3 regions of the Lacticaseibacillus parahuelsenbergensis genome follow, and region 3 is predicted to be linked to each of the others. Evidence: predicted binding sites of a transcription regulator. Region 3 holds the regulator's gene; each other region holds the start of a gene.

Region 1 (6,961 bases), 580 kb from region 3:
AAGGAGACGCATTATGGCTGAAACAGTAACATCGGCAGAGAAGCATTGGTACGTGTTGCACACTTATTCCGGTTATGAGAATAAGGTGAAGACGAACCTTGAACAGCGGACGACCAGTATGAATATGGATGATTATATTTTTCGGGTGGTCGTTCCTGAAGAAGAGGAACATGAACAAAAGAATGGTAAGGATAAAGTTGAGATGAAAAAGACTTTTCCTGGCTATGTGTTGGTTGAAATGGTCATGACTGATCAGTCTTGGTTTGTGGTCCGGAATACGCCGGGAGTTACGGGGTTTGTCGGTTCGCATGGGGCCGGTTCAAAACCAGCACCATTGCTGCCGGAAGAAGTTGCCAGTGTGCTGCACTCGATGGGCATGAGCACGCGCCATCAGAACGTTGAGTTTGATGTGGGCGAGCCAGTGACGATTATCGATGGTGCCTTTACCGGCATGCATGGTAAGGTGACGGCGGTTGATAAAGATAAGATGAAGTTGAAAGTTGTTACGGAAATGTTTGACCGTGAAGTAACCGCCGAACTGGACTTTGATCAAGTCGACAAGCTGTAGGTAACGCCTATGAGCGGCTGGTTCTGGATTCTTGTGACGCTGGGCGTGATTGTCGTTGTGGGCGTGATGACCGACTATTTTCTATTGGCGCGGACTGGCTATGCGCCGGTGCCGCTCGTGATGGATCCGACACCGACGTTGTTTATTCCCGGACATCTGGGAACACGGTATTCGTTTGGCCATATGTTGTGGCGTATGCAGCGGCGTTATGGCTTAAGTAAGGATGTCGTGGCGATTGTCGCCCCGGATAGCAGCGTTCATTTGCGCGGGCAGTTGAATTTAAATCATCACGCTGCCGTTCAGGTGTTGTATACGGACAAAACGGTGCGGCCCGCTGCCCAGTTGCGCGGGTTGAAGCATGTGATCGCTGCTTTGCAGGCGCAACAGGCGTTTACCCGGGTTAATTTGGTCGCGCATTCGATGGGCGGCGTAACAGCAGCACTGTATTTGTTGAGCCAACCTGCTGTTCCGGTGGCGAATCTGGTGACGATTGCCGCACCGATGAATGATGTGGAGGTTGCGCGGCGTTCGCCGATTCTTAATTGGCCGTTGACCCGTCAAGGACCGGAGCACACAGCGCCGATCTATCAGTATTTTCAACGTTCGATTGCCAACTTGCCGACAGACTTACGGTGGTTGAATATTGCCGGCGATTTGATGTTAGGTGGGCGCCACGATGGTGAGGTGGCGATCAGCAGCAGCTTTGCCGTGCGGTATTTGGTGAAGGATCGGATCAAAGACTATACCGAGGTTGTGATTCGCGGACCGCGGGCAGCCCATAGTCTACTGCACGAGAATCGGTTGGTGGATCATGATATCGCCGAATATTTATGGCAGCGCCAACGCGATTTTTAGGTGTTGCTGAGTTAAAGATTTACGGACAGAAGCCGCCCAGGAGGAAATGAACATGGCAGAAGTATATTTGGCTGCACCGTTTTTTGATCCTGCTCAGATTGAGCGGCTTGATCAGGTTGTAGCAGCTTTGCATGCAAATGAATCGGTCACCGCCATTTTTTCACCGCGCGATGACACGAACAAGGCGGGCTTAACGCCGAACTCGCCAGGGTGGCAGCGGCAGGTGTTTGGTGAAGATATTCAGGGACTGCACCGCTCAACGGTCTTAGTCGCCATTCTGGACTATGTCGGCGAGAACCCCGATCCGGGAACGGCGTTTGAAATTGGGTACGCCTATGCGCACCATATGCCGATCGTGGCGCTTCAGCTTGGCGAGATGAAAATGAATCTGATGTTGGCAGGGTCGATTACCTGCTTTGTGAATGATTTGGCCGAGCTTAAAAGTCTTGATTTGGACCATGTGTTAGTGCGGCCGTATGTCGGACCGGTCTTTTAAAACCACGGATAGATCAGATGTCGCCAGCGATTTCTTGCGCTGGCGATTTTTTAATTTCGCCATTATTTTTAAAAAGCCGTGCATCCCGCGTTGGGCAGGTGGTTGCCGACATTAACAATTTGTTATTGATTAATCTATATCTTGATATTGGTTTCGTTTGGCTATACCATATCTTGTATACGGGAGGTACAGCTATGCAAGTTATGATGAAACCGATCACCTTGGCACCTGATTTTATTGCCGAGGTCAAGAAAGAAATTAAGCCACACTGGGGCGAACTGGGGTGGGTCACGTATAAGCGGACCTATGCCCGGTGGTTGCCGGATCAACAACGGACCGAGAATTGGGATGAAACCGTCAAACGAGTGGTTGAGGGGAATATTAACCTTGATCCGCGGTTACATACAGCCAATCCCGATTCAGAAGTCGTGGACCAACTGCAAAAAGAGGCACGGAATCTTTTCAAGCTTATATACGGGTTGGCCGGCACGCCATCTGGCCGCAATCTGTGGATTTCCGGAACCGATTATCAAAAGCGTAATGGCGATGCCTTGAATAATTGCTGGTTTATTGCCATTCGCCCGCAACCCTATGGTGAGTCGCATATCGTGCCAACGGATTTTTCGGCTGACCAACCTGCTGTCTCGATGCCGTATTCCTTTATGTTTGATGAATTAATGAAAGGCGGCGGCGTCGGTTTTTCCGTCACCAAAGACAACATTGCCAAGTTGCCGCCGGTCGCAAACGCCGTTGACCTGACGATTGTGATTGATCGCAGCAGTGCTAGCTACGCGGAATCGCTGAAAATGGGCGCGGTTGATCGCGAAGCCTGGGAACAGGCGCATGCAGCCGAACATAATGATCGCTACGTTTTACCTGATACCCGTGAAGGCTGGGTTTTAGCCAACGCCAAGGTGATTGACCATCATTTTGCGACGACTAATCCTAGTGGTCAGACCAAACTGGTGCTGGATATTAGTCGGATTCGGCCAAAAGGCGCGCGGATTCATGGCTTTGGCGGCACGGCTTCCGGCCCGATGCCATTAGTCGAGATGTTGCTGGATATTAACAAGGTGCTCAATGCGCGGGTTGGCCAGCGGTTGACCGCGGTTGACGCCACGGATATCGGCAACTTAATCGGCAAGACAGTGGTGGCCGGCAATGTGCGGCGTTCCGCGGAAATGTCGTTAGGCTCGGCCGATGATGACGCGTTCATCACGATGAAGCAGGATCAAAAAAAGCTTTATCATCACCGCTGGGCATCTAACAACAGTGTCGCGATTGATACGCAGTTTGACGCTTATGCACCGATTGCGACAGCCATTGCCAAAAACGGTGAACCGGGCGTTGTGAACCTCGATTTATCACGCCGCTTCGGCCGGATTGTCGATGGTGAAAATGCAGCTAACGATCCGGATGTGGAAGGCACCAACCCATGTGGCGAGATTTCGTTGGCCAATGGTGAACCATGCAACTTGTTTGAACTCTTTCCGGTCGTTGCGGTGCAACAAGGTTGGAAATTGAAGCAGGCCTTTGCGTTGGCAACGCGTTATGCCAAGCGAGTAACCTTCAGCAATTACGACTGGCAGGTTTCCCGTGATATTATTAGGAAGAATCGCCGTATCGGCATTTCGATGTCCGGGATTCAGGATTGGTTCCTGGATGATTTCGGTCATCGCGTCGTGTCCGGATTTGAACCGGTTGTGGATCCGCACACCGGTAAAATGCTTGAGAAGCCGATTTATAATCCGGAAATCAAGCAAGCGGTGGATGGCTTATATCACGCGGTTGTTGATGCGGATCAGGCTTATTCCGATGCATTGGGCTGTGAGCCTTCCCGCAAACACACCACGGTTAAGCCATCCGGTACCGTTGCTAAGCTGGCAGGGGTTTCAGAAGGCATGCATTTCCATTATGCCGGCTACCTGATTCAGCGCATTCGGTTCCAGGCCAACGACCCGTTGCTGCCGGCTTTGAAAGCATGCGGTTATCATATTGAGCCGGATGTTTACACCAAGAACACGATGGTCGTCGAGTTCCCGATTCGCGCGGCGCACGCTGACGATCCGGCATTTGCTTCAGCCGGAACGGTTTCGATTGCCGAACAGATTGCGACCCAAGCATTCTTGCAGACATACTGGTCTGATAATGCGGTCAGCTGCACGGTCACCTTCCAGCCGGAAGAAGCCGATCAGATTGCCGGCTTGTTGTCACAGTATCGGCACGTGATCAAGTCAACATCCATGTTGCCGTACGTTGGTTCAGGTTTCAAGCAGGCGCCAAAAGAGCCGATTGATGCTGACACCTATACGCAAAAGTGCGCCAAGATTCACGGATCGGTCGCAGCTGTTTTTGCCGCCCAAAATGCCAATCATGATCAAAAGGATCTGGAATTAGTTGACCAGACGGATTGTGCTGGCGGCGCTTGCCCGATTAAGTAAAAAATGCGGAGGAAATTGAAGGTTATGTTGAAGAAAGCTTTACGTTCACTGGTTGTCTTTTTTGCAGTAATGTTTGTGCTGGCTGGTTGCAGCAACAGTTCGAACAGCGCTGCCAAATCCAGCAGCAAGCCGAATCAGATTGTGGTCACTTACCAGCTGAAGGAAAATGGCAAGGCGTTTGCCAAGAAAAAGATTACCCAACCGAAAAAGTCAGTGGTGATGACCGGTCTGAAAAAAGGTTGGTCGGTCAAGGCTTCGAAAGGGTTTATCACTGAGATTGCCGGCAAGAAGCAAAATGTTGCCAAGAAGACCTACTGGCTATACACCATCAATGGCAAGATGGCGAAAAAAGGCGCCACAACGCAACCGGTCAAGAACCACGATAAAGTCGTTTTTGACCTGAGTGTTACCAAATGAAGCTGCCAACGTCAGCCAAAAAGCCATCGCCTGTTAGGGCGGTGGCTTTGCTTGGTCTATTGACGGCTTTGTGCACGGTTTTGCGGATCGTTAAAGTGCCGATTCCCAATGTTCAGCCAATGACAGATATTTTGATGGTCGTGACGTTGTTACTCGGACTGCGCTGGGGACTCGGTTTAACTGTCAGTACGCTGGTGGTCTCCAACCTTGTTTTAGGATTTGGCTTGTGGACGCTGCCGCAAATCGCGGCTTATATGATTTGTATGCTCGTGTTGCAGGCAATCGTGCTGATGTTGCCGGTCGTCCGGCGCCTGCTCTGGCTCCAAATCGGCTTAGCCGGGTTACTTGGGTACCTTTATGGATTTGTCGTCAGTCTAGGCATGGCAGTGATCGGCAGTTTGAATGGGCTGGGCTTTTGGGCGTATTATATCAGTGGTTTGTTGTTTGATACTTATCATGCGATCGGTAATCTTGTTTTTTACCCAATCGTTCTGGTGGTGTTGCAGCAAGGGTTGAAACGGTTTAACCGCGGATAACGCGCTTACGGAAAAGAGGACTAGTCATGAAACTTTACACAAAAGTCGGCGATCACGGTGCCACGAAACGGATTAATGGCAAGAAAGTGCCGAAATATGACCCGCAAATTATTGCATTGGGCGACTTGGACGAGCTTGATTCATGGCTTGGCTATGTCGCTTCGCAGGCAACGGCGACGCCGGAGTTTGATTGGCTTGCGCAGGCGTTGGAAGACCGGCAGCGGGAACTTTATGAGTTACTGGCTGACGTTGCGGTACCGCGGCACCACACCATTACCGAAGCGCATGTCAAGGCACTGGAAGATGCGATTGATGACATGATGGCACAGGTGCCGCGCATCACCGCTTTTGTGTTACCCGGCGGCCATCCGCTGGCAGCAGCGTTGCAATATGGCCGCGCCGTGGCACGCCGGGCGGAGCGCTCGCTGGATCTGCTGGCTGAGGGAGATAAGACTGTTACTGCGGTGGTTTTGCAATACAGCAATCGGCTATCTGATTACCTTTTCGCATTAGCTCGTTACGTCAATTTCAAGGCAGGCGTTCCTGAAGTGAAGAGTAAGTAAGTGCATGGGTGATAACAAAAAAGTGCCAAGGTCATAACGACCGGTGACAATACAAAAGCGCATTCGTAATAAGAGTGCGCTTTTGTTTTCCCTGAAAATAGTTCGGAAGGATTAATTAAGATGTTAGTGCCAAAGCGGAGCAATCGTAGGCCAGATGGGGCTCAGCTGTGAAGTTGGTCTTAAACGGGCGGTTTTCCCGTTTTAGACCAAGGCCGAGCTTTGAAACCGCGGTTTTTGCGGGTTCAAAGTCGTGCCCACAGCGTTCCAGCCCCATCTGGCCGGAGATTGCGGAGTTTGGCACGGCTCGGAATTTATGGTCTAAAACTTTTCTATATTGTTCGCCATTCATTAAACTAAGAACATTTTCGCGGAATTATTATTTAGAATCATTAGCTTCGATTAGTGGATACATTTGCAGCAGATTGTGCTGCTCGAACCAATAGCCAAGCCGCAGTAACCGATCTTCGCGACCCTTGGCAGCCACAAACTGAATGCCCAGCGGTAGGCCGTCCGGTGATATAGCAGTGGGGAGGCTAATGGCCGGGGCGCCGGTTAAGTTGGCCTGTTGCGTGAACGGCGAGTATGCGAGGCTGGGCTCGAACAAATCCCAGACGAGCTGCTTTTGCTCATCCGGCGCAAGATCGGCTGCGTGTTTCATTTTATCGACGATGGCAGGTGATTGTAACTCGGCATCAATGCGCGGCGCCGTTTTGGCTGTCGTTGGCGTTAACAGCAGATCATAGCTGTCGTGGAAATGACTGTAAGCTTCGGCTGCCTGATCCCAGACGCCCAGCGAACGGCTGTAATCAGCGGCCGTCGTGTGCAATCCGGCTTGATAAATGTCCCACGTGACGGGTTCGACGTCTTCCGCAGTGACCGCGCGGCCGGATTGCTCGGTATAGGCTTGGAACATGGCCGCGGTTTCGCCGCCGTTCATCAAATAATAAGCCTTCATTAATGCCGTGCCATCCACATCCGGCTGCGCTTCAACAACCGTGTGCCCAGCCGCCCGTAACGCATCCACGGCTAACTTGACTGCCTTGACCGCCGTGGCGCTAACCGGCGTACCGACAGGCGATTGCGTG
Region 2 (6,961 bases), 230 kb from region 3:
GCAGCGTCAACCCGCCAAAGACATGCCCGACAACCCACTGTTCATCAGGACTCAGTGAGCGCCAATCGTCTAAATCATTGGACAAAGGGATCCGGGTGTCCAGCCAAAATTGTTCCGTCAACTTTTCCCAAGTCGCCTTATCGACTTCATCTTCAATCGCATTCCAGTTAATCGCAATATATTGTTTTGCCATATTCCTCGCTCCTTGTATGTAAAAACAGGGGAGATCCCCCTGTTAAAAGATAATCAAATTGAGCAACTTTCACAAGCGTTGCTGCCGATTTCTTCCTGGTCATCGGTGTAAGTCCGGATGTAGTAAATCGACTTCAGACCTTTGTGATGTGCGTAGTTCCGCAAAATATTCAAATCACGCGTCGTCATCTTGTCGGTTCGGCCGTCTTTCCACGGATAAAGGCCAGCAGGAATGGTACTACGCATGAACAAGGTCATCGCCATCCCTTGATCAACGTGCTGTTGGGCAGCGGCATAAACATCAATGACTTTACGCATGTCGATGTCGTAGGCACTTTGATAGTAAGGCATGGTGTCATTCGATAAACCAGGCGCCGGGTAGTAAATGGTGCCGATCTTCTTTTCCTGGCGATCCTCGATCCGGTTAACAATTGGCTGCAAGGAGGCACTGGTATCGTTAATATAGCTGATCGAGCCATTAGGGGCCACAGCCATCCGGTTTTGATGATACAAGCCGTCCTTCATAACACTCTCTTTGAGCGCTTCCCAGTCCGCCTGGGTCGGAATGTGAACATCCTTGAACAAATCACACACCTTGTCGTACTTAGGTGCCCATGATTGTTGGATATACTTGTCAAAATAACTGCCATCAGCGTATTTGCTGTTTTCAAAATTATGGAAGGACTCGCCACGTTCTTTAGCAATCTTGTTGGATGCCTTCAACGTGTAATAATTCAGCAACAAGAAATAAATGTTGGTGAAATCAAGGCTTTCCGGTGAACCATAATACATATGGTTCTTAGCAAAGTACGTGTGCAAGCCCATCGCACCAAGGCCGATGCTGTGCGCCATGTGATTACCGTGCTGAACAGATGGCACAACGTCGATATTGCTGTGATCGGTGACATAGGTCAATGCCCGAACCATGGCTTCAACGCTGTGACCAAAATCGCGACTACGCATCAAATTAGGAATATTCGTGCTGCCTAGGTTGCAGGAAACATCTGTCCCTAAGACTTCATATTCCTGTTTGTTGTTAAGCTTGGATGGTACCTGCACCTGCATGATTTCCGAGCACAAGTTGCTCATGATGATTTTGCCATCGATCGGACTCGCATTGTTGGCAGTGTCGATGTTGATGATGTAAGGATAGCCAGATTCCTGCTGCAATTTGGAAATTTCATTTTCCAGATCGCGAGCCTTGATCTTGTATTTCTTAATGTCCGGATTGGCCACCATATTATCGTATTCCTTGGTAATGTCCACATACGAAAATGGCTTGCCATAAGCCCGTTCAACCGAATAAGGGGAGAACAGATACATATCGGCGTTGTCCTTAATAAGCTCGTAATACTTATCAGGCACAATGACGCCGAGACTAAGGGTCTTTACCCGATACTTTTCATCCGCATTTTCCTTCTTGGCACCCAGGAAACTGATGATATCAGGATGGAAGACATTCAAATAAACCACACCGGCACCTTGACGTTGGCCCAGTTGATTGCTATAGGAAAAAGAATCTTCCAACAACTTCATGACCGGCAATACACCACTTGCAGCACCGTCAATGCCTTTGATTGGTGCACCGGCTTCACGCAGGTTCGACAGCGTCAGGCCAACCCCGCCACCAATTCGTGACAACTCAAGAGCAGAGTTAATCGCGCGGCCAATCGAATTCATGTCGTCGGTAATTTGCAGTAGAAAACAGGAGACCAATTCACCACGGCGTTGCCGACCAGCGTTCAGGAACGAAGGGGTAGCCGGTTGATACCGCTGATGGATCATTTCATCCGCTAAGTCAACCGCCAGCTGCTCATTACCATCCGCAAAGAAGAGGGCATTGGCAAACACCCGATCTTTGTAGTCTTCAAGATATTGAGTGCCGTCGTCCGTCTTTAACGCATACTGAGCGTAATACTTATAGGCCGCCATAAAGGACTTAAACTGAAAATGCTGGGCCGTCAGAAATTGATCCAGCTTTTCCAGGAAGGCCGGCTGATACTTTTTTAAAAAGTCGGCTTCATAATAGTGATGGTCAACCAAATACTTCAAGCGCTCTTGTAGCGACGAAAACTTCATCGTATTTGGCGCCACATTTTCAGTCAAAAAGGCTTGTAAGGCTTCCTTGTCCTTATTGAGCGGAATTTGGTCGTTAACGGGAATATTGATCTCGTTGTTAAGGGCGTAATAAGTAACCTCGTCCGGACTGATTGTTTTTAATGACATGCTAATCCCTGCTTTCACTGCAATTTATCTTCATTCGGTTAAGTTCGATGCGATAAAAAAACTGGCTGTTCAGACAGCCAGTTGCTTCAAGGCATCCGGTCGAAACCCGGAGAATGAATCAAGCCCATCTGCTTCAAGAACAGGAACCTGCTGGAATCCCTTTTTCTTTAAGTAATCGATGTATTCAGGTTCCTCGTTGATGTTGTGTTCCGTAAATGGAATCTTGTGGGTATCGAGGTAGCGCTTTGTCATCCGGCATTGTGGACAGCCATTGCGCGTGAACAGTGTGATGTTACGCATAGGTATCATCCTTTCTTGTTATCTTATGTAGTTTAGAATACTCAATATTGGGGTGCATGTCAATGAAAAACACCATATCTTGGGGTTAATTTTTTTGATGCCCCAAAGCATATGGTGTCGACTTGATTTTCGCTTACTTTTAGTATAGCAAGAATGCATGCCAGGCGCCAGTGTTAATCAACCATAGGCCGACTTAATGCGGCAAAAGCCTGCCCGCTAAGGAAACACGCGTCTGAGACAAGTGCACAAGCATCATTTATCCGGTTGCCGATCTTCTTTGCTATACTATAGCAAAAATTTGGAAAGGAAGTCGTCACCATGGCGTTTGAAGAATTGTTCCTAGACCGCGAAGAACGCGAGCGGTTGGCGCTTTATGGCGATTTGCGAGACGCGCCTAATCGGCAAATGAATATTGCAACGGCAGCGATGGTCCGCGGCGAGAGCTACCGGCAACTGCGACGGCAAATGGCGAAAGTCGCCGAGGATTTACATGCCATTGATCCTAGTGCGCCACCTTTATTACGTAGAGGGGATGGCAATATGACGGCACCGCCTTCGATTAGTCGGGTTCGCTACCGGATCTTTTTGTTTCGCCGTTCGCTTCCCGGAAAGCTTTTGGTCAAAACACTGATGCAACCTGATTTAACGTTGCCCATGTTATTAGAAGAAACCGGTTTCTCCCGGGCAGCTTTTTTCCGACGGATTTCCGCATTACGCGGGTACTTGCGCCAAAAAGAGGTCACCATTAATCTCACGCCTTTGGCACTTGCCGGCGCAGAGCCGCGAATTCGCCAAGTTTATCGCCAATTATTGTGGCAGCTAGTCGACACCCAGGATCCACTGTTTGCCACGATGATGCCGCAGTCCCGCCAGCTGGTTCAGTCTTTGCAGGCAGCCGGTTTGATTCGACCGGACTTCTCCGTCAAGCAACTTCAATTTTCGGCCAACATTAATCTGTATCGACTGCAGGCGAATCATTCGATCGGCAACACCCTGAATTTCGCGGCATTACAACCTCGCCCAGTGTTGCCTGATGAGCTGCCAGATGTCTTGGCACATTTACCCCGTGAAGTGGCGGAAGCCGAAATCCTTTATTTGTATCTCGGGCAGTGGCGGATTCCGCGTTTCCACACTGAACAACAATTCGACGCTGCCGGATTTGTCGGTTACCATGTTGCCCACAATACCTCGGCGTGGCAGACCGTCGAAAAAATCCGCACCGAATTCAGTCGGCATCTAATCGGTATTTCACCAGCAGTTTCCAAAGATCTGGCCTTAGCCGGCAATTTATTGAAAATTCTGATCAGTGAACGGATTTTTCCTGATGGCGCGTATATCGACTTAGCGAAAACTGCCAGCCCAATGCGGCCGCTTTTTCCACGTCTTGGCAAGGCGATTGAAGCCTTTTTTGCTCGGGAAGAACCGGATGAGAAAGTCCGTTCAGAGATCATCGACGGCTTCTACCAATTGCTTTGGCCATTCATGACCGACAGTGCGGTTGCCAATAAGCTAAAAGTAGCGCTTGATCCGCTGATGCCACAGCCATTGTACGAAACCGTGCGGCTTAATCTTGTGCATCCCGCCTATATCCGTTTAGTCACCATTGACCAACATCCCGATTTCGTGATTTCCGCGCATACTTTGGCTGCAAGCGAGGAATCCAGTGTACCTGATACCCCGGTCTTTTATCTAGACAGTGAGCGCTTTGAAAGCTGGTCTGCGCTGTATCAAGTATTATTTCGTCGCTCACGCCAGCAGTTTCATCTCTGAAAAATGGGCAGGCATCACCGACGCAAACTTTAATAGATTAGTAAAAACGCTGTTACCGATGCTTTTGGTAAAATAGGCGGCGTTGATGAAAATCCGGCGTAGGTGCATACTAAAAGTATTAGGAGATGACTGCGAACATGAAACGAGACAAGAAAGCAGACGAGGCCGCTGTCGTTGATATGAATGACACGTTGATGGACTATGCCCATAAACGCCAGCCACATGTCGAAGATCTGGCTGAAGAATTAGCTAACCGCGCTAAAGATGATTTGAGCGCCATTGATGCCTACCTGAAAGATGGCGGCGAGGCCCGCAAAGAATATCAGGCGATTGCGGAAGGCTATCTGCGCGACAAATACAGCCTGGAAGGCGACGAGTTAACGACTGCCCGTGACACACTTGTCCAAGCCGCCATCCACTATCTTCTCGGCCACACCAAGGCACTAGACGATTGGCAACGGTAATCAGCCGACTCATCAAGCCTTCTTCACTGCCATTATGGCGATCAGCTAAACACATATCATTATTTTGAAAATGCTATATTTCGGTCACAAAAACGCCGCCTCAGTGCCCCATGCTGACGCGGCGTTTTTGTGACAATATAGTTCAATTTCTGATGACTTACAGGCTGGCTTACAAAATCGGCGACAGGAGCCGAGAAAAGTCCTGTTTGAAGCGTAACCAGCGGCTTTGACTAGCGATAATCGCTGGTGTCAATAAGTAGCTCTGCTTCATATCCGCTTCAAAGATTTCGGCAAGTGCCCCAGCAACCTTACGATCGTAAATGAAGGCATTCACTTCAAAATTCAATTTAAAACTACGAATATCGAAATTGGCTGACCCGACACTGGCAATGGCATCGTCGACAACCACGGTTTTTGCATGCATGAAGCCATGTTGATAGTGGTAAATTTTAACGCCAGCACGAGCCAGATAGGTGGCATAGTACTGGGTCGCACGGAAAATAAACGGATGATCCGGCATATCGGGAATCATGATTCGGACATCAATGCCCGACATGGCGGCGGAAACGAGCGCATCAATCACCGTGTCATCCGGAACCAAGTAAGGACTTTGAATCCAAACCGACTTGGTAGCGCTGGTGATCAGCTTGGTGTAACCTAACTTGATTTGCTGGGTAGGGCGATCAGGTCCCGATGCGACAATTTGAATCGGTGTGCTGCCAGCCGTCATGTTCTCGTTTGAGCGATTTTCGGTACTATCCTGCTCGACATTGTAGGCAATCTCGTCCTGTTCACCGACCGTCGCATTCCAATCCATTGTGAAGCGAATTTTCAGCGCATAAATGGTGTTACCGATGATACGCAGGTGGGTATCGCGCCAATAGCCGAATTTTGGTTTACGGGAAACATACTGATCGCCGACATTGAAGCCGCCAATATAGCCGACATGATCATCAATCACAACGATTTTGCGATGATCGCGGTAATTTAAACGAAAGTCGGTAATCGGATGTTTGGAGCTAAAATAGCTTTCAGCCTGACCGCCGACATCGGTTAGTCGGCGCCACCATTTTGCCGAGGCACCCATCGACCCCCAAGCGTCATATAAAACCTTAACCGTCACGCCTTGTTTGGCCTTTTTAATCAATAATTGCTGAAACTGATTGCCTAATTCATCATTATAAATGGTGTAATACTCGACATAAATGTAGTGCTTGGCGCTTTCAATGTCGCGAAACAACGCAGCAAACTTCTTTTCGCCATCGGTATAAAGCTGAACCTGGTTATGGGCCAGCACCGGTGCCTGGGCCGTATTCAGGAAAAAGGCGGTCAGAGCTTTAGCTGCAGGCGTATAATCCGTCGGCGGCAAAAGTTTGTTCCGGGCATTTTCGTGTTTTTGAAGCGACACAAACGCTTTGACCCCAGACTCATACTCACGCTGAATCCGGCGTAGTTTTTTGGTCGAGAGTCCGCGACCCGCGAACAGATAAAAACCGAACCCGATGATTGGCAGGAAAATCAGCACCAGCAACCATGCCCAAGTTGTCGAAATGTCGCGAACTTCACGAAGAACCGTAAAAATCGCACCCGTCGTGTTCAAAACCAAAATAATAATAATTAGCCAGGTGATCAGCGACATACCGCACCTCCAAGAAGAATAGTTTCATTGTACCCAAGCCATCCATCTCTGTCACGTTAACGGGACCAATCCCTTCTGGTAAATACGCTTAAGTGTGATCGTGACCTGATGATCGAGCCATATGTCGCACTTTCTGAAAAAATATCGCTCAAGGGGTTTACTTACTAATAGTGAGTTGGTAAACTTACTTTTGTTCTGCTACATTTTTGCGCATTGCCTTTCCTGATGGCTAGTGAATAGCTAAGTTATCGGGTACATGCGTGACAACGTGGCCATTAATAGAAAAAGGTGGTTTTCCTGTGAATCAAGATCTTCTGAACCTTCTCAAGCAACGCCGCTCCATTTACGCACTCGGCAAAGATGTTAAGCA
Region 3 (6,961 bases):
GAATTGTTTATGGTATTAGCGACTATGGCCTGGCACAGAATATCGGAATTTCGCGTAAGCAAGCCAAAGCTTTCATTGATGGCTATTTCGAGCAGTATCCTAAGGTTCATGATTACATGGCCAATATGGTTAAAAAGGCGCGCGAAGACGGTTACGTCGAGACACTGTTCCATCGCCGCCGCTATTTGCCGCAAATTCATTCACGTAACTTTAATTTACGTAAATTTGCTGAGCGCACCGCGATGAACACGCCGATCCAAGGCAGTGCAGCGGACATTATCAAAGTTGCAATGATTCGCATGCAAAAAGCGTTAACCGATGCCCATCTGCAAGCCAAAATGCTGTTGCAAGTGCACGATGAACTCATTTTTGAAGCTCCCACCTCAGAAATGGAACAGCTTGGCAAACTTGTGCCTAAGATCATGGACTCTGCCGTGCAACTGGACGTGCCGTTGAAGGTCGATAGCCACTACGGCCCGACTTGGTTTGATGCAAAATAAGGAGAACGGGAATGCCAGAGTTACCTGAAGTCGAAACGGTTCGCCGTTCATTATTGCCACTTATCAAAAACAAACGGATCACCGCGATTAGTACGAATTGGGCGAAAATTCTGATTAATGGCTTGCCAACTTTTCAAAAAGAAGTCGTCGGCGCTGCTGTCACCACGATCGATCGCCGGGGAAAATACCTGTTGATTCGGCTGAACAACGGTGAAACCATTGTCAGCCATTTACGCATGGAAGGTCGCTATTACGTCGTTAGCGATGACCATACGCCATTTGACAAGCACGATCATGTGACTTTTACGTTCCAGGATGGAAGCCAACTGCGCTACCGGGATTTACGCAAGTTTGGCCGCATGCGCTTGATTCATACTGGTCAGGAACAATCGGTGCCGGCGTTGGCAAAATTAGGTCCGGAGCCGACCCCTGCGACGTTTGACGAGGCGGCGTTTGCCCAAAAACTAAAACGCCATCATAAAGCGATCAAATCGGTTTTACTGGATCAGACCGTTGTTGCCGGTATCGGCAATATTTATGCCGACGAAGTTTTATGGTTGAGTCGTTTGAATCCATTGCAGCCAGCTGATACGCTGACAAAAAAAGAAATTCATACCTTACATGACAATATTATCAAGGAGTTAGATGCTGCCCTTGCTGCTGGTGGCACCAGTGCTCATACCTACGTGGATGCAAAAGGTAACCGCGGCTCTTTTCAAGATGCCTTGCATGTTTACGATCGGGAAGGGACGCCTTGTGATCGCTGCGGCACACTCATTGTTAAAATCAAAGTCGGCCAACGCGGTACCCACTATTGTCCCCACTGCCAACCTCTGCATCAAAGGAGGCGTCCGGCATGACCTATTTATTGGGTTTGACAGGCGGTATTGCCTCAGGAAAGTCAACGGTGAGTCGAGTCTTTAAAGCAGCTGGCTATCCAGTCGTAGATGCCGATGTGATTGCGCGCCGGATTGTCGAACCCGGTCGGCCTGCACTCGCCCGCATTGTCCAGGCATTTGGGCCACAAGTGCTGCGCGCGGACGGTAAACTCAACCGTGCCAAGCTTGGTGAGATTGTCTTTTCCCAACCGCGACGTTTGGAGGCGCTGAATCAAATTAATCGACCGTACCTGCGCGCGGCGATTAATCAAGCGTTAGAGCAGGCAAAAGCCGGCGGTGCTGCGATTGTAGTTGGCGACATTCCACTTCTTTATGAAGCTGATTATGCCGATGCATTCGATGGTGTTGCTGTGGTCACCGTTGCTCCTGATGTTCAACTGGCCCGGCTGATGGCCCGCGATGGTTTGACAGAAGCCGAAGCCAAAGAACGCATTGCATCACAGATACCCTTGGCGGAAAAAGCGGCCATGGCTGATTTTGTCATTGACAATAACGGAAAATCAGAAGCAACGATTGCCCAAGCGAAAGCCTTAATCCGCCAGTTACAGCACCTATCATAAGCGGCGTGTGCGTGCTATAATTAATTATCAAACTTTGATTAAGAAGGTGGAGTCGTGCAATGTCCCCATTGCCATCATAATAGTTCGCGGGTCGTTGATTCGCGTCCCACAGACGGCGGTCGGGCGATCCGACGCCGGCGCGAATGCGAGAATTGCGGGTTTCGCTTCACGACTTTTGAACGAGTCGAGCAAACCCCGTTATTGGTAATTAAGAAAAATGGTACCAGAGAAGAGTTCAATCGTGAGAAGATTCTGAAAGGGCTGATCCGGGCCGCAGAAAAACGACCGGTCACCATGGAGCAGATGCAAGGGATCGTTGATTCGGTTGAAAACCAATTGCGTGCGATTGGTGAAAATGAAGTTTCCAGTCAAGCCATTGGCGAGTATGTCATGTCCAAGCTAGCAGATGTTGACGACGTGGCTTATATTCGCTTCGCCAGTGTTTATCGGCAGTTCAAAGATATGTCCGTCTTCATGCAAGAGCTTCAGGATATGATGAAGAAGGAAAAGACTAAGAAATAGTGAGCGCAAAACAAGCGGACCTGGGGCAGTTGTCTCAGGTCCGTTGTCTGAAAAGAGGTGAATTTGCTATGCAGCGTCCGGATACGTTTATGCCACAAGCAGGCTTTGTGTTGACCAAGGCAGGTTATTTTAGCGACTTTGATGAAAAGATCGCCATCTCGCTTTATCAACCGCTCGTGGGGCCGATTGCCATGGCGCTTTATCTAAGTCTATGGCAGGAAGTCAAAGACCGCGCTTTGGTGACGGATCGGCGCCCGCAACTCTGGCTATTGGATTTGTTGGATATCGACATCGATCAACTCTTTGTGGCTCGCGTCAAACTGGAAGCAGTCGGCTTATTGCGAACTTATACGCAAGTCGATTCCCTAGGACGCTATTACGCGTATGAACTTTATCCGCCAGTGCAGCCAGATGCCTTTTTTAAAGATGATTTGATGGGCCTGTTGCTTTATGACAAGGTTGGTGAAAAACGGTATGACGAACTGGTTGCACAGTTCAGTCTGAAACCGGTTCGCCGCCCGGAATGGCAGGAGATCACGGCAAACTTTTTGGACGTGTTTCGCTTTGACCACAACTTAAGCGGGGAACCAAGTGCGGTGGTTGCCGCCAAAAAGGCAATGGCTCAAAATCAGCCTCAACTACCGCGGCTTGGTAATGGCGAAGGCTATGACTGGGAACTTTTGCAATCGTTGTTAGCCAACAGCAATATTCAGTCAGGTCAATTAGCCAAACACCAAGAGGCACTGTATCAAATCGCCGGGTTTTACGGGATTCAACCACCTGACTTTGCGCGGCTGATTAGTCGAGCGACGGATGTGATGACGGGCAAAATCGACTTGAACGCGTTGCGGCGGCTGGCCGAGCAAAGTTATACCCGCCAGCAACCTCAAACTAAGCCGCAACCAGTGGCAACCAAACCGCCAAAAGTGGCCAGTGCCGACGAAGCGCTGCTGAAACGGGCCAAAAGCATGCCGCCACGCCAGTTTTTAACCGCAACCAAGCAGGCTAAAAATGACCGGATGTATCCGGCCAATAATGAATTGCGCGCGGTACAGAGCCTTAGTGAACGCAACGTTTTTGATGCCCCCACCATTAATATTTTGATTGATTATATTCTCCGAACGAATGACAGTATCAATCAAGCTTTGATGGATGCGATCGCAAACAGCTGGTTGAAGGCCAATGTGACGAGCCCGGAAGCAGCGTTACAGCAGATTCATACGTTTGAAGAGCAAAAAGCAACTGGAAAAAGGCGTTTTCAAAGCCAATCCAAAGGTGTGCGGCAGGAAAAGCTGCCAGATTGGGCTAAGGAAGGCTATCAACCCAAGAAGAAAAAGGTCAGCGAAGCAGATCGCCAGACGTTGGCTGCCCAGTTGGAAAAGTTACGACAACTTGGCGATAAGGGAGGGACAAACTAATGGAAGATATGCGCAAACGCTTGGCAATGCTAATGGATTCCCGGCAGTGGCGGGAGCGGTATTTCAAAATGGTCAAGGCAGCCTTGCAGGATCCTGATGTCCAGACCTTCCTTAAGCAACACGAGGCAGAATTAGCTGACGATGCGATTGATCGCGGCACGGCCAAAATCTATGAATTCGTCAGTGAGCGGAACAAGATTGCCCGTGGTGAATTACCATTGGCGCCTGGCTATCAACCCACGTTAGTCGTTGCCAACGGGCTGATCGATGTCGCTTATGAGCCGACAGATGCAAAGCTTGCGGCTGACGAAGAGGCCAAGCAGGCGTCGCTAGTGACCTCTGTTAATATGCCTAAAGATATTCACGATGCAAGTCTGACAAGTTACGATCCGACCGATGAGCGGGTGGATGCGCTTTTGGCCGCAAACCGGTTTGTATTGGCAGTGGTCGCCGATCCCAAAACATTTCATCAAGGCTTGTATCTAAGCGGTCCATTTGGTGTCGGTAAAACCTATTTGTTAGGTGCCATTGCCAATGATCTTGCCAGCAAAGGCGGCATTGCCACGACGCTGATTCATGTCCCGACCTTTGTTGTTGAAATGAAGAGTGCCATTGGCAGCAACACGGTGTTGAAAAAAATCGATAGCGTCAAACGTGCGCAAGTGCTGATGCTTGATGATATTGGTGCCGAAAGTATCAGTCCCTGGGTGCGGGATGATGTGCTTGGCATCATTTTGCAATACCGCATGCAGGAAAAAATGCCGACGCTGTTTAGCTCCAACAAAAGCATGGCCGATTTAACCGAATCTTTGGCCGGGACTGACCGCGGTAATTCCGAAATGCTAAAAGCCCAACGCGTCATGGAACGGATCCGTTTTCTCGCAAAAGAAGTAACGGTCGGCGGAGAAAATCGACGCAATCCGCTGGCTAATTAAGTGCGACTCCAAAAAGAATAACGCAATTTTCAGAAAACCGCTTGCACCCAGCCGCGCAATGTGGTTCAATGTAGCTATCGAAGACGGAAGCAATAAAGGATCATCCGACAGAGAGCAAGGCCGCGGCTGAAAGTCTTGCAAGATCTGATCCGAACCACTTCTTGAGATTGCCGAAAGGCCCAGTTGCGCAGGTTACGCGTTAATGAAGTGGCCCGCAGCAAGACTGTCGGCAACCTGGGTGGAACCGCGATCACAAATCGTCCCTGATGTCTCTTAGGAGATGTTAGGGGCGATTTTTTTGTGAGCGTGAGCCAGCCCGGTTAGAAACCGGAGTGTAAGTGGCCTTGGGTGTGATGGCCGGTCTTTGGCCATTGCGGTCAAGGTCCTTACACGGAGATTTCTGCGACTGCGAACGCGTTATCGCAAGCGGAAGCCGCAGTGTCTGGAACTGAAGCGTTGTGCCCTTAGGCATTGTGACCAAGATCCTTACGCACAGGTCTCTGCATCGGTGAACGGATGGTTTCTTCGAAAAAACAACAAAGGAGAGTCTTTCTTATGGCATTAGATATTACGTTTCCAGATGGCAATGTTAAACAATTTCCAGATGGTACAACGGTGAAAGCTATTACAGAAGGCATTAGTAACAGTTTGGCCAAAAAGGCGGTTGCCGGCAAGTTGGATGGCGAGTTGATCGCTTATGACGAACCGATTGCTCATTCTGGCAAACTGCAGATTATGACCAAGGATGATGCCGAGGGGCTGACGGTTCTCCGGCAAACGGCAGCATTTGTTTTGGCTGCAGCACTCAAAGCTTTGTATCCTGATATTCATTTTGGTCAGGGTCAGGCAACCGAGGATGGCTTCTATTACGATACAGATCGGGCAGATGGCCAGGTGAGTGTCGATGATTTGCCAACGGTTCAAAAGAAAATGGAAGAAATCATTAAGGCCAACGCTGCTTTGGAACCGGTTGTTCTCAGTCGTGCCGATGCTTTTGCCCGCTTCAAAGACGATCCTTTCAAGAAGCAATTGGTCGAAGCTGCTGGCGATCCGATTAAGGGTTACAAGCTCGGTGACTTTGTTGATTTTGAAGAAAAGGTCCTGCTACCAAGCCTCAAAGATCTGAAGCATTTCAAACTGCTGTCAGTTGCCGGCGCTTACTGGCAAGGCAAGAGCAGCAATCCGATGCTCCAGCGGATTTACGGGACGGCTTATTGGAGTGAAAAAGGTCTCGAAGATGATGCTAAACGCCGTCAGGAAGCCGCTGAACATGATCACCGGGTTATCGGCCGCGACTTGGATCTTTTCTTCGTCGATCCTAAAGTCGGTGCCGGTTTGCCTTACTGGATGCCAAATGGGGCAACAATCCGGCGGGTGATCGAACGGTATATTATCGACAAGGAAATCGCAGATGGCTACGAACACGTTTATACGCCAGTGCTTGCCAACCTCGACTTATATAAGACATCCGGTCACTGGGATCACTACCGCGAAGACATGTTCCCGCCAATGGACATGGGCGATGGCGAAATGCTCGAATTGCGGCCAATGAACTGCCCGAGCCACATTCAGATTTACAACCACCATATCCGCTCTTATCGCGAATTACCGCTGCGCATTGCTGAATTAGGCATGATGCACCGCTATGAAAAGTCCGGCGCACTGTCCGGCTTGCAGCGTGTTCGGGAAATGACGCTAAATGACGGCCACACTTTTGTTGCCTTGGATCAGGTTCAAGAAGAATTTAAAAAGATTCTGCGCCTGATCATGGACGTTTACGAAGACTTCAACATTACCGATTACAGCTTCCGGCTTTCATATCGTGATCCCAAGAATACCGAAAAGTATTTTGATGACGATGAAATGTGGACCCGCAGCCAGAGCATGCTTAAAGGTGCGATGGATGATCTGCATCTTGATTACTACGAAGCTGAAGGCGAAGCTGCCTTTTATGGGCCAAAGCTGGATATCCAGACCAAGACGGCCTTGGGTAATGACGAAACGATGTCGACCATTCAGTTGGACTTCATGTTGCCAGAACGCTTCAACCTGACCTATGTTGGCAAAGATGGTGAAGAACATCGACCAGTCATGATTCATCGTGGCATTGTCGGCACGATGGAGCGC

The links. Region 3 encodes NrdR, which represses ribonucleotide reductase genes. Its sites were predicted from a motif close to ACACNATATATNGTGT; they were not measured.
Region 1: a site for NrdR is predicted at 2,083-2,098, ahead of nrdJ (ribonucleoside-triphosphate reductase, adenosylcobalamin-dependent). Genes of this name have one in related genera too.
Region 2: a site for NrdR is predicted at 2,788-2,803, ahead of nrdH (glutaredoxin-like protein NrdH). Genes of this name have one in related genera too.

Annotation. Positions count from the first base shown of each region.
Region 1 covers NZ_CP132482.1:2,259,650-2,266,610, reverse strand. Annotated here, with positions in the region: gene nusG (transcription termination/antitermination protein NusG) at 14-568, shown strand; gene LACPH_RS10520 (alpha/beta fold hydrolase) at 578-1,423, shown strand; gene LACPH_RS10515 (nucleoside 2-deoxyribosyltransferase) at 1,476-1,919, shown strand; gene nrdJ (ribonucleoside-triphosphate reductase, adenosylcobalamin-dependent) at 2,114-4,360, shown strand; gene LACPH_RS10505 (DUF4430 domain-containing protein) at 4,388-4,777, shown strand; partial or broken gene LACPH_RS10500 (ECF transporter S component) at 4,774-5,389, shown strand; gene LACPH_RS10495 (cob(I)yrinic acid a,c-diamide adenosyltransferase) at 5,340-5,876, shown strand; partial or broken gene LACPH_RS14310 (hypothetical protein) at 6,003-6,190, shown strand; gene LACPH_RS10490 (amidase) at 6,253-6,961, opposite strand, start outside.
Region 2 covers NZ_CP132482.1:1,450,542-1,457,502, reverse strand. Annotated here, with positions in the region: gene nrdF (class 1b ribonucleoside-diphosphate reductase subunit beta) at 1-193, opposite strand, end outside; gene nrdE (class 1b ribonucleoside-diphosphate reductase subunit alpha) at 247-2,418, opposite strand; gene nrdH (glutaredoxin-like protein NrdH) at 2,488-2,718, opposite strand; gene LACPH_RS06810 (helix-turn-helix domain-containing protein) at 3,037-4,488, shown strand; gene LACPH_RS06805 (hypothetical protein) at 4,626-4,952, shown strand; gene cls (cardiolipin synthase) at 5,122-6,591, opposite strand; gene LACPH_RS06795 (nitroreductase family protein) at 6,891-6,961, shown strand, end outside.
Region 3 covers NZ_CP132482.1:1,683,345-1,690,305, reverse strand. Annotated here, with positions in the region: gene polA (DNA polymerase I) at 1-500, shown strand, start outside; gene mutM (DNA-formamidopyrimidine glycosylase) at 512-1,360, shown strand; gene coaE (dephospho-CoA kinase) at 1,357-1,959, shown strand; gene nrdR (transcriptional regulator NrdR) at 2,014-2,481, shown strand; gene LACPH_RS07940 (replication initiation and membrane attachment family protein) at 2,550-3,899, shown strand; gene dnaI (primosomal protein DnaI) at 3,899-4,834, shown strand; gene thrS (threonine--tRNA ligase) at 5,390-6,961, shown strand, end outside.